Regions from separate parts of the Novosphingobium terrae genome, predicted to be linked through region 2. Evidence: predicted binding sites of a transcription regulator. Region 2 holds the regulator's gene; each other region holds the start of a gene.
What was found. Region 2 encodes LexA, which represses DNA repair genes until DNA is damaged. Its sites were predicted from a motif close to GTTCCNCNCTTGTTCT; they were not measured.
Positions count from the first base shown of each region.

Region 1: a site for LexA is predicted at 1,877-1,892, ahead of HGK27_RS02745 (PA0069 family radical SAM protein). Genes of this name have one in related genera too.
Region 3: a site for LexA is predicted at 1,467-1,482, ahead of HGK27_RS16870 (ImuA family protein). Genes of this name have one in related genera too.

Region 1 is NZ_JABVZR010000001.1:584,963-588,200, forward strand. Features, by position in the region: gene dnaE (DNA polymerase III subunit alpha) at 1-508, shown strand, start outside; gene HGK27_RS02745 (PA0069 family radical SAM protein) at 784-1,866, opposite strand; gene HGK27_RS02750 (arylamine N-acetyltransferase family protein) at 1,976-2,845, shown strand; gene HGK27_RS02755 (molybdenum cofactor synthesis domain-containing protein) at 3,117-3,238, opposite strand, start outside.
Region 2 is NZ_JABVZR010000001.1:2,850,504-2,853,741, reverse strand. Features, by position in the region: gene HGK27_RS12775 (ComEC/Rec2 family competence protein) at 1-1,027, shown strand, start outside; gene lexA (transcriptional repressor LexA) at 1,364-2,092, opposite strand; gene HGK27_RS12765 (molybdopterin molybdotransferase MoeA) at 2,161-3,238, opposite strand, start outside.
Region 3 is NZ_JABVZR010000001.1:3,770,896-3,774,133, forward strand. Features, by position in the region: gene ftsE (cell division ATP-binding protein FtsE) at 1-39, opposite strand, end outside; gene HGK27_RS16860 (zinc-ribbon domain-containing protein) at 255-1,127, shown strand; tRNA gene HGK27_RS16865 (tRNA-Leu) at 1,246-1,332, shown strand; gene HGK27_RS16870 (ImuA family protein) at 1,511-2,224, shown strand; gene HGK27_RS16875 (Y-family DNA polymerase) at 2,124-3,238, shown strand, end outside.

The DNA of each region.
Region 1 (3,238 bases), 2.3 Mb from region 2:
GCGCAAAACCAAGCGCGGCAAGGACTTTATCATGGCGGAGTTCTCGGACTCCTCCGGCCAGTTTTCCGCCTCCTGCTTCGAGGAAACGCTGGTCGAGCCCTTCCTCAACTGGGCCAAGGAAAGCACCTGCATTCTGCTGACGGTGGAACTCGACAGCCCCAGCCCCGAAGAGCCGCCCCGCGTCACCATCCGCGGAGGCCAGCCCCTGAGTGAGGTGCGCAACGCCGCGCGCATGATGCTGAAGATCGAGGTCTCCCAGCCCGAGGCCTTCGTCCAACTGGCCACGATCTTGCCACGCGTGAGCGCCGGCGAAGGTTCCGGCGCAAGCGCCAAGGGTGAGGTGGTCGCCACGCTGAAGACCGGCGATCCGGTGCAGCCGCAGCTGCGGTTGGGTCAGGATTTCGCGCTGGATGGCGATCTGGTCGAGGTGATCGCGGCGATTGAGGGTGTGACGGTGCTGTCGTTTGCGCCTCAGCGGGGCAGGGCGCAGTTGCGGTTGGTGGCTTAAAGGGGATTGGAAAAAGAAAATGCGAGGGGGTTACCCCCTCGCGCTCCCATGACGTCTTCCGACGCCAGGGCAGTGGTTCCCGATCCAAGCGCCCCGTCTCTCCACCTGCGCGAGGCAAAGCGCCGCAGGCAATAGTACCGAGGCAACGTAGCGCTTCGCTCGGAATTTTCATGCCTGTGGCGCTGCAAGCCTAGCGCCTTGGTCGAACCCGATACGCAACGCAGACACGAAAGGGAGCGCGAGGGTTATGACCCTCGCATGTCTCTTTTAAACCTTCAAAACAACCGCATCTGCCCATCTCTTTCCGGCGCCACGAACTGTGAGCAATCCAGTTCGATCCGCCCACGTTCCATCCCCAAACGCGCCATCGCCTTGCGGAACCGAGCGCGCGTCAGATCGGGCCACACGCCTTGCGGTTTCATGCGGCTGTGGAAGTTCGGATCATTATCGCGCCCGCCCCGGATCTGGTTGATGATCGACATGACCTTGGCGGCCCGCTCCGGGAAATGCGTGTCCAGCCATTCGCGGAACAGCGGCGCGACTTCGTGAGGCAGGCGCAGCATGATCCAGTTGGCGCTGCGCACGCCACGCTCGGCCGCCTGTTCGAGGATGCGCTCGATCCAGTCCTCGGTGATGGCAGGGATCACGGGCGAGACGTTGATATGGGCGGGAACGCCTGCCTCCACCAGCGCACCCAAAGCCGCCAGTCGCTTCATTGGCGTGGCAGCGCGCGGCTCCAGCTTGCGGGAGAGGGCGGCGTCGAGGCTGGTCACCGAGATCGCCACGGCGGTCAGCTTGCGTGCGGCGAGTTCGCGCAGCAGATCCAGATCGTCCAGCACGCGATCCGATTTGGTGGTGATGGTGACGGGGTGGCGCACCTCAAGGCAGAGTTCGAGGATCTGGCGCGTCAGGCGATAGCGCTTCTCGATGGGCTGGTAGGGATCGGTGTTGGTGCCCATGGCGATGGGGGCGGGGCGGTAGCCGCGTGCCGCCAAAGTGCGGCGCAGCAGCTTGGCGGCCTGCGGTTTTGCAAAGAGCTTCGTCTCGAAATCCAGCCCCGGCGACAGGTCGAGATAGGCGTGAGTGGGCCGGGCGAAGCAATAGATGCACCCATGTTCACAACCCCTGTAAGCATTCACCGAGCGATCGAAGGGCACATCGGGCGACTGGTTGAACGACAGGATCGTGCGTGCCGCTTCCTCGGTCACCGTGGTGGCGAGGCGGGGCACCTCTTCGTCCAGCGCGGCGCGCTCGTCCAGCCAGTCGCGGTCCAGCTCGCGCTGGGGCAGGGCGAAGCGCGTGCTGGTCGCGCCTGAAACGGCGCCACGTCCGCGCGGTGCGGGAGGAGAAACGGCCATGGACTCGATGTGAACAAAATAAGAACAAATGTCAAGGCGCGCCACATTGACAGCGGCCATCAGCAAGCGGATAGAACCGGGATATCGCCGGATGCAGGACAGGAATTCCATGGAAAATCAGACCATCCTCGATGCCTATCTCTCCCGCATCGGCCTGACCGGAAAGCCCGCACCCGATGCTGCCGGTCTGGAGGCCTTGCAGCGCGCCCATCGGCTGTCCATCGGCTTCGAGAATCTCGATGTGATGCTGGGGCGCCCGATCCACATCGATCTCGTCACCATCGCCGACAAGCTGATCGCTCGACATCGGGGCGGCTATTGTTTTGAGCATAATGCCCTTTTCGGCGCGATGCTGACGGAGCTAGGCTTTACCAACCGGCCGCTGCTGGGCCGCGTCTGGCTCGGCAGCGCATGGCCCGGTGAGGCCACCACCATCCCGCCCCAGACCCACACGCTCCGCCTCGCCTCCATTGCAGGTGAGCCATGGATCGCAGATGCCGGTTTCGGCGGTTCCTATGTGCCGCCTCTGCCGCTGCTCGATGGTGCGCAGGCAGCCACGCCGGATGGGGCGCTCCATCGCCTGCGCCGCGTCGGTGCCGATGGTGCCGCAACCGGAGAATGGCTGCTGGAGCGCGCCGGCCCGGCCAGCGCCACCGATGGCAGGGCGCAGACCCACGACACCTTCCAGCCGCAATACAGCTTCACTCTGGCCGAGGTCGCGCCGATCGATCTGGAACTCTCCAACCACTGGACCTTCACGCGGGCGGGCACGCGCTTCACCAGCGCCTGCCTTGTGTCCATCGTGCTGCCCGATGGGTTCGCCTCGCTGAACGGGCGGCGCTTGAGCGTGCATCGGGCCGGGCAAGGGGAGGCGAGCGAGATTGCCTCTGCCGCTGCGTGGCGGGAGGTTCTGGGAGATCTGTTCAGGATCGATTTGGGAGCGGAAGAGGCGGAAAAGCTTTTTGAGCAAGTGAGTTAAGGAAGAGAAGATGCGAGGGGATTATCCCCTCGCGCTCTCATGACGTCTTCCGACGAAGCGGCAGTGGCACCCGATTGGTGCGCCCCGTCTCTCCACCTGCGCAAGGCAAAGCGCCGCAGGCAATTATCATTGGCAATGTCGCGCTGTGTTTGGATTTTATGCCTGCGGCGCAGCGACCTTCCGCAAGGCCGAACCCTTAGCGCCTGCGCAGACAAAACCCGGGAGCGCGAGGGTGTAACACCCTCGCATTCTCTCTTCTTCAAACCTTAAATCAGACTTCTTTCAACCTGGGCATCAGCTCGACAAAGTTGCAAGGCCGGTTCCGGCTGTCCAGCTGCTCGTCCAGAATGCGATCCCAGCCGTCTTTCACGGCACCGTTCGATCCGGGCAGGG
Region 2 (3,238 bases):
CGGGCCCAGCTTTCAGATGAGCTTCGGTTCGGTGCTGGCGCTGGTGGTGCTGCATGATTGCGCTCCGGTCCGCGCCTTTCTGGCCCCGCGTGAGGAAGGCTGGTGGCTGCGCATGCTCCGCCATCTGGCGATGATCCTGCTGTCGGGGATGGTCATCGATCTGGCGTTGATGCCCATTGCGCTGTTCCATTTCCATCGGGCGGGGATTTACGGCTCAATGGCCAATCTGGTGGCCATTCCGCTGACCACCTTTGTGTCCATGCCTGCCATCGCGCTGGGGCTGGCGCTGGATCTGGTGGGGATGGGTGGCCCGGCATGGTGGGTTTGCGGGGAATCGCTCGACCTGCTGCTGGCGATTGCCCGGTGGACGGCGCAGCGCCCGGCCTCGGTGACGATGATGCCCGCCATGGATGGGGGGCGGTTTCTGCTGTTTGTAAGCGGCATGCTGTGGCTGGCCTTGTGGCACGGGCGGGGGCGGTTGTGGGGGTTGTTGCTCGCTTTAGCGGCGATCGTTTCACTGGCCTGGCTGCATCCGCCCGATGTGCTGATCACCGGGGACGGCAAGAACATTGGCATCACCGGCGTCCAGGGCCGAGCCCTGCTGATCCTGCGCGAAGGCAAGGGAGGCCGCATGGGCGAGTCCATGCTGGAGGCTGCAGGGTTGACCGGCACGGTCACCCCGCTGACGACATGGCCCGGTGCACGCTGTTCAGAAGGCTTTTGCGCGCTGGATCTCGACCGGGGGGGAAGGCGCTGGCGTCTGCTGATCGCGCGGGGCAAGGGCGAACCCAAGCCTGCCGAACTGGCGCAGGCCTGCGCTCAAAGCGATATCGTGGTGGCGCCGGACAAACTCTATGGCCCGTGCCACCCCAGATTGCTCAAGGCTGACCGTAGCTTGCTGCTGCGCAGCGGCGGCCTGTCGCTGGATCTGGAACACCGCCGGGTGACCACCGTGGAGCAATCTGCCGGCGACCACCCCTGGTGGCGTGCCCCGCACCATGCGCCCCGCGAGGTGCCAGAACCCTGATGTTGCCAGATGCAGTCAAAGCGGGCCTGCGGGAGGAATGCCGATTGGGTGTCGGAGACTGCTCTGGTGAGGTGGCGCGGTGTTGAAATGAGGCCATCTTGGCGATGGACTGCGCAATCCGCCGCAATCATCATAAACATCGCCGCGAAGGCCGATCTTGCCTCAACTGGCACCAGCGCGTTTTCACCGACAGCGAAACGCTCTGATCCTTTGCTGTCGCATGTTCCGAACCGTTGACCTTATGCAGTCAGCTTGAACATGCTCCAGGCCATGCGCCTATGACGCCCATGCGCAAAGCAGAGAGGGAGCAGAACCGTTCTGCCCCCTCCTGAACTATCAGTGATAGCGGCGCAGCAGCCCTGCCAGCTTGCCTTGCACCTGCACTTCGTCAGGGCGATAATATTGCGACTGATAGGTGGCATTGGCCGGATCGAGCCGGATCATGCCACCTTCGCGGCGCAGATATTTCAGCGTCGCTTCCCCGCCGCGTACCAGTGCCACCACGATTTCGCCGTCACGGGCGCTCTCGGTGCTGCGGATCAGGGCGAGATCGCCATCGAGAATGCCGGCCTCGACCATGGAATCGCCCGAAACTTCCAACGCGTAATGATCGCCCGAGCCGAGCAGGGCAGCGGGCACCGGCAAGGTCGACTGGCCTTCCAGCGCCTCGATCGGCACGCCTGCAGCGATGCGGCCATGCAGCGGAATCTCGATCACATCATTGTCCGCACGCAGCGCGGCGACCGGGGCGCCAGTCAGACCAGAGGAGGTCAGCGCGGCAGGGCGGGTGGGCGCCACTGGAGCGGCAGGCGCGCGGGGGGCTGGCGCGGTCCGCGTGCTGCTGACTACATCCTCGGGCTGGCGCAGCACTTCAAGGGCGCGGGCGCGGTTGGGCAGGCGGCGGATAAAGCCGCGTTCTTCCAGCGCCGAAATCAGCCTGTGGACACCCGATTTCGACTTGAGGTCGAGCGCTTCCTTCATTTCCTCGAACGAGGGGGAGACGCCATCCTCCTCCAGCCGGACCTGGATAAAGCGGAGCAATTCGTGCTGCTTGCGGGTGAGCATGCGGATGTCCTTCCTGCCGTTCCGTTTCCGAACGAACAAAGAACATTTATGCAACAATGTTGGAGCCGTCAAGCAAGGGAATGCGTGTCCAGCAGATAAATTCCCACGGTTGCGCCCATTTCGGCGGCATCGGCATCGATGGGCCGGTCGATCAGGCAATTGCTGGCCGCCATTGCTGCCAGAGCGCTGCTGTCACGCATCGGGTTGGGGGTGACGGTTTCGCCATCCCAAAGCCCACGCAGAAATTCCTGGCGTTTGCCGCCTGCGGGCACAGGGGCTGTCAGCCGGGCGCTGACGCGGCGGGGCAGAACCGTGCTGGCGCCCATCATGGCACGCAGCATCGGCAGCAGGAAAAACTGCCCGCACACCAGCCCGGAGACCGGATTGCCCGGCAGGCCAAGAATATGGCACGCGCCTCGCCGCGCATGCATCAGTGGCTTGCCGGGGCGCATCGCCACGCGCCAGAAGGCCAGCTGCGCCCCCCATGCTTCCAGCGCCGGGCGGATCAGATCGTGATCCCCCACCGAAGCGCCGCCCGAGGTGACGATCAGATCGGCCTCGCCAGCGGCCTGCAGAGCGGCGACCAGCGCGGATAAATCGTCTAGCACCGGGCCGATGCGCGTCACCTCCGCGCCCACGGCGCCGACCATCGCGGCCAGCATCGCGCCATTGCTGGCGGGGATTTGGTGCGGCAGGGGATCTGTGCCGGGGGAAACCAGTTCGTCGCCACTGTCGATGATGGTGACGCGGGGCAGGCGGCGCACGCTCACGCTGCCATGGCCGCCCGAAATGGCCAGAGCGATCTGGGCCGGGCCGAGGCGGGTTCCGGCGGGCAGCAAAGGCGTGCCCTGCGTGAAATCCAGCCCTGTGCGGCGGATGTGGCGGCCCGGAGGGTTGGGAGTATCGCCGGTCAGGGTCAGGTGGTCGCCATCGCGTGTGACATCTTCCTGAAGCACCATGGCATCGGCGCCTGCGGGCATCAGCGCGCCGGTGGCGATGCGGATCGCCTCGCCGGGCTGGACGGGGTGAGGCCATGGGTGGCCTGCCGCGCTCTCGCCCACCACGCGCCATGGGCCGGGCAAGTCCTGCGCGCGCATGGCATAGCCATCCATCGCGGAGAGGTCGGCGGCGGGCTGAGTGCGGCGC
Region 3 (3,238 bases), 920 kb from region 2:
ATTGTCGAAGCGGGCGATCTCGCCATCCATCCGGGTCATGCGCAAAGGCCTGACGCAGCGAAAGCAGGCCGGGGGGAGGCGTTCCGGGCAGACGCAAAAAAGGCGCTCGGTTCAGCGGAGGGGCATATCATCACCCTCATGCTATAACCGCCCCGCGCCTTAGAAAAAAGGGCGGTGGAAAAAAGCCTGCAGGTCGCTCTTTCGCAAATACCCTATCTTGCAGCGCTGGCCACAGCCATGCATGACAGGCAACGATGATTATCGCCTGTCCAGCCTGTGCGACACGCTATGCCGTTCCGGATAATGCCATCGGAGCGAAGGGTCGCACAGTGCGCTGCGCCAAGTGCCGCCACAGCTGGTTTCAGGATGGCCATGGGATAGAGGCAGAAGCGCCTGTTGCGGCGGTTCCTGTCGCCCAGCCGACCCCCGCGCCTGCCATGGCCGAGGCGATGGTTGCCGCGCCGGAGCCCGTTGCTCCACCCCCTCCTGCCCCGACAGTGCAGGAGGATTGGCCCTCATCCTACCCCGTTCCGGCCCCGGCGGGCGACATTGCTGTCGCAACGCCGACCGCTTTTGCCGCCCCTGTCCCGGCTTACGAGCGCGACAAGCCCGAAGCGCAACCCGCCGCGACCACCACCGTCGCCGACGATTTCGACGACACACCTTCCAGCTTCGCGCATGAGCCGCCCTTCCGCCCCCGCCGCAATCCGGCGCGGATGTGGACGATGCTGGCGATCACCTTCGGCCTGCTGGCGCTGGTGGCAGCGGGCGCGGTGTGGCGCTTCGGCCTGCCCGGCTGGCTGCCCTTCGGCCATTCGCCCTTTGCGGCGGGCCAGCCCGATCTGGTGCTGACCTTCCCCTCCAACCGGCAGGATCGCCGTTCGCTGGCCAATGGCGGGGAATATTTCGGCATCAGCGGCACGATCACCAATGTCGGCAAGCAGCGGCGCAATGTGCCCCAGCTGATCGTGGTGCTGCGCGATGCGGGCGGGCGGAAAGTCTACAGCTGGGAGATCACCCCGGCCAAGCGCGTGCTGGCTCCGGGCGAATCCCTGGCCGTCAGCGAGGCGATGACGGATATTCCCCGCTCGGCCCATGGGGCGGATATCGGCTGGAAAGCCGAATAAAAGCCTGCGCTTCGGGGCTTGTAAGAAATTTGCCAAACAGCGCTTGCAGGGTGTGACGCCCTCTGCTAGTGGCCCGCTCCTACCAAGCGAAGGGGCCTCGGCTCATCGCTGTCTTGATGCGGTCGTGGCGGAATTGGTAGACGCGCAACGTTGAGGTCGTTGTGGGCGAAAGCCCGTGGAAGTTCGAGTCTTCTCGACCGCACCAGGAACATAAAACACCCCCTCGCGGGGTCACTCGGGGGCAGGGCCCGGTTTTCCTATCCTTGGCATCTTTGAACCATCTGCAGGGCCCACCCTGTGGAGAGCGCATCAGCTGCTGATGGACATTGCGCCTCAATAAGAACATAAAGTGAACATGAAGTGCGATTCGCAGGATGTTCGCCATGATTCCACAACCCTCTCCGCTCCGGTCGCCTCTGCCGCCGCCACTGGCCGCCGGCCATCTGCACGAGATTCACGCCGATGCCGATGGCTGGGCAGCGGCCTTGGGCTTTGTGCTGGCGGCGGTGACCGGCACGCAAAGCCCCAAAGCGCCGCCCATCGTGCTGGTGCGCACCACCAAGACACGACAGGGCCTGCAGCCCTGCGGCGCGGGCTGGGCGCAGCTGGGGTTCGATTCCCGGCGGCTGGTGGTGGTGGAAGCGCCCGACAGCCTTGCCCTGCTGCGCGCCGGGCTGGATGCCGCGCGCTGCCCGGGTCTGGCCGCCGTGGTGCTGGAAACATGGGGCCCGCTGCCCGACTACGATCTGACCGCCAGCCGCCGTCTGGTGCTGGCGGCGGAGCGTTCCGGCGCGCTGGTGATCATGCTGCGCGGCGATGCCCCACCCCGCGCCAGCGCCGCGCAGACCCGCTGGCACATCGCCCCGGCGCCCTCCATCGCTCTGGCAGGACAAGCGCCGGGCCATGCCGCGCTGACGGCCACGCTGCAGCGCCAGCGCGGCGGCGCCTCGGGACTGAGCTGGCTGCTGCATCGCGACGGCTGGCAGGGAGGTTTCCATGACCCCGCAAGCTCAACAGAGATCAAGCCCGCGCCGCTGTCTGGCGCTGTGGTTCCCTTTCCTGCCCTGCGAGCGGGTGAAACGCACCGCGCCGCCTGACGCAGATCTGCCCTTTGCTCTGGTGGCCCGCGTGGGTCAGGCGCTGCGCCTCGCCGCGCTGGAGAGGGATGGCGCGAGTCATGGCCTGGCCGTGGGGATGACTCTGGCCGATGCGCGGGCGCGCTGCCCCGATCTGGTGACCGCCCCGCATGACCCGCCCGAGGATGCCAGGCTGTTGGCGGTTCTGGCCGGGCGCATGGCGCGCTTCACCCCGATGGTGGCGCTCGATCCGCCCGATGGGCTGGTGCTGGACATCACCGGCTGCGCGCATCTTTTCGGTGGCGAGGCCGCGCTGGCCCGGCTGGCGATATCCGAGGCGGGGCTTACCACGCGCCCGGCGTTGGCCAGCCATGCCGCTGCGGCCCGCGCCTTGGCCCGCTTTGAACGCGGGCAGGCGGGCGGTGAGGAAGCATTGCGCATCCGCGCCCTGCCCATCACCGCGCTGGAATTGCCAGAGGCGTCACTGTCCGGGCTGCGCCGCGCCGGGCTCAAGCATCTGGGCGATCTGGCCAGCCGCCCGATGGGCTCGCTCGCCGCGCGTTTCGGCGAGGAGGCCGTGGCGAAGCTGCGCGCCATTCTGGGCGAGGCAGGCAGTCCTATTGTGGCGCGCGCACGCCCGGTGCCGATCCGCGCCGACATCCGCTTTGCCGAGCCCATCGGCCGCACGCAGGATGTGCTGGAGGTCGCCGAGGCCTTGCTGGAAGACACTGCGCGGCAGATGGAAGCGCGGCGTCTGGGTGGCCGCCGCTTTGTGCTGCGGCTGGAACGCGCCGATGGGGCGCTGCGCCATCTGGCGGTGGAGACCGCCCTGCCCACGCGCGATGCGGCGCCGGTGGTGCGGCTGCTGCGCGAAAGGCTGGAGAATCTGGCCGATCCGCTCGACCCCGGTTTCGGCTTCGATGCCATGGCGCTGGCCGTGCCGCGCCATGAACCGCTGGCCGCGCGGCAAACCTCAAGCGAAGCGGAAGATCGGGAAGAGGAGACCATCGCCGCCCTGCTTGACCGGCTGGCGAC